One region of the Pseudomonas sp. GNP013 genome, then DNA from elsewhere that is predicted to be linked to it. Evidence: predicted binding sites of a transcription regulator. Region 1 holds the regulator's gene; the other holds the start of a gene.

The links. The regulator FliA, encoded in region 1, starts transcription of late flagellar genes. The targets are predictions, from matches to a motif close to CTAAAGTTTNNNNNNNNNNNGCCGNTAA.
Region 2: motA (flagellar motor stator protein MotA) is a predicted target of FliA. The motif match lies at 1,721-1,748, and genes of this name have one in related genera.

Annotation. Positions count from the first base shown of each region.
Region 1 covers NZ_JBTGUT010000001.1:1,273,685-1,277,096, forward strand. Annotated here, with positions in the region: gene flhF (flagellar biosynthesis GTPase FlhF) at 1-217, shown strand, start outside; gene fleN (flagellar synthesis regulator FleN) at 323-1,156, shown strand; gene fliA (RNA polymerase sigma factor FliA) at 1,153-1,893, shown strand; gene ACXX81_RS05820 (chemotaxis response regulator CheY) at 2,060-2,434, shown strand; gene ACXX81_RS05825 (protein phosphatase CheZ) at 2,453-3,241, shown strand; gene ACXX81_RS05830 (chemotaxis protein CheA) at 3,253-3,412, shown strand, end outside.
Region 2 covers NZ_JBTGUT010000001.1:4,558,442-4,561,853, reverse strand. Annotated here, with positions in the region: gene ACXX81_RS20150 (rhodanese-like domain-containing protein) at 1-56, opposite strand, end outside; gene ACXX81_RS20145 (HDOD domain-containing protein) at 114-1,649, opposite strand; gene motA (flagellar motor stator protein MotA) at 1,816-2,667, shown strand; gene motB (flagellar motor protein MotB) at 2,671-3,412, shown strand, end outside.

The DNA.
Region 1 (3,412 bases):
GAGCCTGGGCGAAGTGCTGAGCCTGGCAATCAGTCATGAATTACCGGTCGCCTACCTGACCGACGGCCCGCGAATCCCGGATGATCTGCATCTGCCGCGTCGTCATCAGTTGGTCAGCCGTGCCGTGAGTGTGCAAATGCAAGACGAGCCTAGCGAGGAAGCGATGGCTGATATGTTCGCCGACCTTTACCACAACCCGGCAAAACGGGTCGGTTGAGGCAGGATGAACACCGTGAAATGTACCTACATCGATGGTCTGCAAGCGATTCAAGCGGCCAAGCCATGTAGCCTGCGTCTAAGCAAGACAAGGTAAAGAAATAAAATGGGCAGCATGCATCCCGTACAGGTGATCGCGGTGACCGGCGGCAAAGGTGGCGTCGGGAAAACTAACGTGTCAGTGAATTTGTCCCTGGCCCTGGCAGAGCTTGGCCGTCGCGTCATGCTGCTGGACGCTGACCTGGGCCTGGCGAACGTGGACGTTCTGCTGGGGCTGACCCCCAAACATACCCTTGCCGATGTGATCGAAGGGCGCTGTGAGCTGCGCGATGTGCTGCTGCAGGGGCCCGGCGGGATCCGCATCGTGCCGGCTGCCTCCGGCACCCAGAGCATGGTGCACCTGAGCCCGGCGCAGCATGCCGGCCTGATCCAGGCGTTCAGCGATATCGGCGACAACCTCGACGTATTGGTGATCGACACCGCCGCCGGCATCGGCGAGTCCGTGGTCAGCTTTGTGCGCGCCGCGCAGGAAGTGCTGCTGGTGGTGTGCGACGAGCCCACTTCGATCACCGACGCCTACGCCCTGATCAAACTGCTTAACCGTGACTACGGCATGAACCGCTTCCGCGTGCTGGCCAACATGGCCCAGAGCCCGCAGGAAGGGCGCAACCTGTTCGCCAAGCTGACCAAGGTCACGGATCGTTTTCTCGATGTCGCCCTGCAATACGTTGGCGCAGTTCCCTACGACGAATGCGTGCGCAAGGCTGTGCAAAAACAGCGTGCGGTCTACGAAGCATTCCCGCGTTCCAAGTGTGCGCTGGCATTCAAGGCGATTGCCCAGAAGGTCGATACCTGGCCGCTGCCCGCCAACCCGCGTGGGCATCTGGAGTTCTTCGTCGAGCGATTGGTGCATCAGACAAGCGCGGGTCCTGTGCTATGACATCCAGCGGCTACAACCTCTATAAAAAATCGGCACGCGACAGCCAGGGCGAATTGATCGAGCGCTATGCGCCGCTGGTCAAGCGCATTGCCTATCACCTGCTGGCACGCCTTCCGGCCAGTGTGCAGGTCGAAGACCTGATCCAGGCCGGCATGATCGGCCTGCTCGAAGTGTCGACCAAGTACGACGCGAGCAAGGGCGCCAGTTTCGAGACGTATGCGGGTATTCGCATACGTGGCGCGATGCTCGATGAAGTGCGTAAAGGGGATTGGGCGCCGCGTTCGGTGCACCGCAATACGCGGATGGTCAGTGACGCAATTCGCTCAATTGAAGCAAAAACCGGTCGCGACGCTAAAGATCACGAAGTTGCGGCCGAACTCCAATTGAGTCTCGATGATTATTACGGGATTTTGAACGATACCTTGGGCAGCCGCCTGTTCAGTTTCGACGACCTGTTGCAGGACGGCGAACACGAAGGGCTGCACGAGGACGGCGCGAGTGCGCATATGGAACCGTCACGCGACCTGGAAGATGAACGTTTCCAGGGCGCACTGGCGGAAGCCATTGCCAACTTGCCGGAGCGTGAGCGCCTGGTCCTGGCGCTGTACTACGACGAAGAGCTGAACCTCAAGGAAATCGGTGAGGTCCTGGGGGTCAGCGAATCGCGTGTCAGCCAGTTGCATAGCCAGTGCGCAGCCCGTTTGCGGGGGCGTTTGGGAGAGTGGCGCGCGCGCTGACAGGCAGTGTGGGGACACTGCAGACGATACCGCGAGGGTCACGACCTTCGCGGGGTCGACCCGTGGTGGACCGGCAGTCCTTTTTGTGTAACGCCTGTTGATTGAAATGGCGCGTCCAGGTGCTGGGCGCGTTTAAGACTGCTTGGAGGTCGAATTGGACAAGAACATGAAAATCCTCATCGTTGATGACTTCTCAACGATGCGGCGGATCATAAAAAACCTGTTGCGTGACCTTGGGTTCACCAACACGGTCGAGGCGGACGACGGCATTACGGCGATTCCGATCCTCAACAGCGGCAGCATCGACTTTCTGGTAACCGACTGGAACATGCCGGGCATGACTGGCATCGACTTGTTGCGCCATGTGCGCGCCGACGAAAAGCTGCGCAGCCTGCCTGTACTGATGGTGACCGCCGAAGCCAAGCGTGAACAGATTATCGAAGCCGCCCAGGCCGGGGTAAACGGTTACGTGGTCAAGCCATTCACTGCATTGGCGCTAAAAGAGAAGATCGAAAAAATCTTCGAACGCATCCACGGCTAATGCCATCGCGGGGGAGCTATGGAGCATAAAGAAACAACATTGGGCGATTTTGAGTCGACCCTGAAAAAACATGCTCACCAGTTGGTCGACAGCCTTGAAAAAGGTCATTTCGGCGACGCGGTGCAGTTGATCCATGAGCTTAACCAGACCCGTGACCGCGGCCTGTACCAGGAAGTGGGCAAGCTCACGCGCGAGCTGCACAGTGCGATCGTCAATTTCCAGATTGACCCGCACATGCCCCAGGCCGAAGAAATTTCGCAGATCACCGACGCCACCGAACGCCTGTCCTATGTGGTCAAGCTGACCGAAGCGGCGGCTAACCGCACCATGGACCTGGTGGAAAACGCCACGCCTCTGGTCAATGGCATGGCCACCGAGGCTCAAGCGCTTAGCCACGACTGGGGCCGCTTCATGCGTCGCGAAGTCGGTGCTGAAGAGTTTCGTGAACTGGCCCGTCGGGTCGACGGTTTTCTGTCGCGCAGCGAACAGGAAAACCGCACGGTGGCGAGCAACCTCAACGATATTTTGCTGGCCCAGGATTACCAGGACCTCACCGGTCAAGTGATCAAGCGCGTGACCCAACTGGTCACCGAAGTGGAAAGCAACCTGCTCAAACTGGTGCTCATGGCCGGGCAGGTCGATCGTTTTGCCGGCATCGAACATGACCGCGCGGCGATCCTCTCGGAAAAAGATCCACAAAAACATCTCGCCAAGGGTGAAGGTCCGCAGATTCATGCCGATAAACGTGAAGACGTTGTGTCAGGTCAGGATGATGTCGATGACCTGTTATCCAGTTTAGGCTTCTAAGGAGCACCCACATGAGCTTCGGCGCCGATGAAGAAATCCTTCAGGATTTCCTTGTAGAGGCCGGCGAAATTTTAGAGCAACTGTCCGAACAACTGGTCGAGCTGGAAAGCCGACCGGATGATGCGAACCTGCTCAATGCAATTTTTCGCGGTTTTCACACTGTAAAAGGGG
Region 2 (3,412 bases), 3.3 Mb from region 1:
TGACCAAGCAGGTCGCTGGACTCGATCACCAGCGGCAAGCCAGAGAAGTCAGGCATGTGAGGTCTCCTGGGCACAAAAGTGGGTGATAAAGGAGGGCGATTGTAGCGCAAGCATCAGGCGCTGCGGTTGGTAAAGCAGTGCAGGGCTTTCTCGACGCATTGGGCGGTTTTGCCGAAGGCCTGCACGGTGGTTTCCGAAAACGGCCCGCCGCCCTGGTCGGCGATCATCAGCATCACCACCTTGCCATTGCAGCTCAGCGAGCGCAGCAGCAGGTGTTCGCCAGCGAACAGGCGGCGCAGGATCGGCGGCAGCAGGGCCGAGAATTGCGCATGGTTGTCGGGCGTAAGGCGCACCTGGGCGGACTTCTCCAGCAAGCGCTGCAGCAGCGTGCTGTTGACCACGTCCAGGCTCAGGTTGGCCGCGTCCCGGGGCAGGCCGTCAACCTGATGCACGCGCAAGGTGCTCTGGGCGCGATCCGTCATCATCAGCATCACCCGCTGCATGCCGCTGGCCACCAGCGCGTCCCGGGCGCAGGTGGTCAGGTGCATGGCGTTGGCGAAGCGGCTCGGCTCCAGCAACAACTCGGTGCAGTGCCTGCGCCACACAGCGAGGGCTTCGGCGGTGGGCGGTGGCGCCGGCAGCAGGCCGCGATGGACCTTCTGCACATGCCACGGCCAGATCAGCGACAGCGCCGGATGCCAGAGGTCGGGCATCAAGGTGGTACGGGCGCTGGTGACGGCCTGCTGGTGAGCCTGTTGCTGCACATCGGCCAGCGGCTGTTGCAGGTACAGCGCGGTGAGGTATTGCCAGCGCTCGGCGTGTGGGCAGGTCCAGGACTCCTGGGCCGACATCGCCAGGCCGTTGGCCAGCAGCACGGTATTGGCCGGCTGGTTGAGCCAGCGACGCAGGTTGGGTTCGGCGTCGAGCAATTGCTGGTGGCGCAGTGCGTCATCCTCGCGGGCGATGCGCAAGGCCTTGACCAGCAGGCGTTTCTCGTTGCGCAGCAAGGTATAACCCTGGGACACCCAGACCGGCAGGTGCCAGGCTTCGGTCAGGCCCAGGCACAGGTCCAGAAGGCGCACGCCGAACACCTGTTGCTCCACCGCGCGGGCGCTCTCGCCTTTATGGATAACCCGCAGCTCCCATTCTTCCAGCAGCTTGGGATAGGCCACGGCCATCGGCCACAGCGGTGACAGAAACAGCAGGCTGCCCCAATGAATGTCCTGCCACAGGCGCGCCAGGCGGCTGGCGAACAAGCCGCTGGCCTGCTGGGACGCGTGCTGGCTCACCAGCAGCAATTGGCGCAAGGCCAGCGGGATGTCCTGGGCGGGCACCGAGGGCAGCCGCGCGAGCAGTTCTTCGGCGCGCTTGAGGCCCAGGCGGTTGAGCGCCACTTCGAGGTTTTCTGCCGGTTCCGTCATGCTGCCCTGGGTGTGGCCGTTGGCTTCGCGCATCACGCTGAGCACCAGCGCCGGGCTGTTCTGCATCAGCTCGGCAATATCTCGCAACGAACTGCGGCTGTCGCGAATGGCCTTGCACACGCGCTCATGGGCGGCCTGCGGCACGGGCAGCAGCACATCGTCCAGGCGCTTGATCCAGGCGGCGAGGGTGGCGGGTTTGGCACTTGGGACGCTGGTTTCATTAGCCATCATTGGGGCGTGATCATCACTTGCGTTCAATACGCCCGGAACGGGCTGAGTTGGCTTTTCGCCTTAACGGGCTATAGTCTGGCGCAGTTTTGCCGATAAGTAGAACAAGAGTTTTCAGCTGCACCCACTATGTCCATGAACCCGACGGCGCAAGTACAGATCCCCTATGGCTAAAATTATCGGCATCATTGTCGTCATCGCAAGTGTGCTCGGTGGGTACGTCTTGTCCCACGGTAAAATTGCCGCGTTGATCCAGCCTTTCGAAGTGCTGATTATCGGCGGTGCTGCGTTTGGCGCATTCCTGCAGGCCAACCCCGGCTACATGACCATGCACGTGATCAAGAAATCGGTGGGCATGTTCGGCTCGCGCTTTTCTCACACCTTCTATCTGGATGTGCTGGGTCTGGTCTACGAGATCCTCAACAAGAGTCGTCGCGAAGGCATGATGGCCATTGAAGGCGATATCGAAGATGCCGCGGCCAGTCCGATTTTCGCCAAGTACCCGACGGTGCTCAAGGACGAGCGCCTGACCGCCTATATCTGTGATTACCTGCGCATCATGTCCTCCGGCAACATGGCTCCCCACGAACTCGAAGGCCTGTTCGACATGGAGCTGTTCAGCCTCAAGGAAGAGCTGGAGCATCCATCCCATGCCGTGACCGGCGTCGCCGACGGCATGCCCGGTTTCGGTATCGTTGCGGCAGTGCTCGGCATCGTGGTGACCATGGCTTCTCTCGGCGAAGGTGACCAGGCGGCCATTGGCATGCACGTCGGCGCGGCGCTGGTGGGCACCTTCTTCGGTATCCTGGCGGCCTACGGCTTCTTCGGCCCGCTCGCCACCTGCCTGGCCCACGACGCCAAGGAAGAAGTGAATCTGTACGAAGCGATCAAGGCCAGCCTGGTGGCGTCGGCGTCCGGCATGCCGCCGTCGCTGGCCGTGGAGTTCGGGCGCAAGGTGCTCTACCCCAAACATCGCCCGAGTTTCTCCGAGCTGGAGCAAGCGGTTCGCGGTCGCTAAGCCATGGAAAACAACCAGCCGATAATCATCAAGCGCGTCAAGCGCTTCGCTGCGGGGCACCATGGTGGCGCCTGGAAGATCGCCTTCGCCGACTTTGCCACGGCGATGATGGCGTTCTTCCTGGTGCTATGGCTGATGTCCACCGCCACGCCGGAACAGAAGATCGCCATTGCCGGTTACTTCAAGGACCCGATCGGCTTCTCGGAAAGCGGCACGCCCTTTGTGATCGACCTGGGTGGATCACCGCAGTTGGCGCCGGAGCGCACCATCAACCCGGAGGTGCAGACCGAGTCGCCGCAGGACAAGATTCCCGTGGAGCGCGATACCGTCGAGAGCATGGCCGAACAGGTCGAGCAGGAACGCCTCGAACTGTTGCTGCAGGAGTTGCAGAACAAGGTTGAAGAAAACCCGCAGTTGCTCAAGTTCAAGGATCAGATTTCGTTCGAAATCACCCCGGAAGGCCTGCGCATCCAGATCACCGACGCCGCCAATCGGCCGATGTTCGACTCCGGCAGCGCACGCCTCAAACCGTACTTTGAAGACATCCTGCTGGCCATGGCCGACACCATCAAGGCGGTGCCGAACAAGATCAGCATCAGCGGCCATACCGACGCCAAGCCCTACGCGGGCCAGGGCGACTTCGGCAACTGGGAGCTGTCGGCCAACCGCGCCAACGCCGCCCGGCGTGCGCTGGTCGCCGGCAGTTATCCGGACCCGCAAGTGGCGCGCGTGGTGGGGTTTGCCT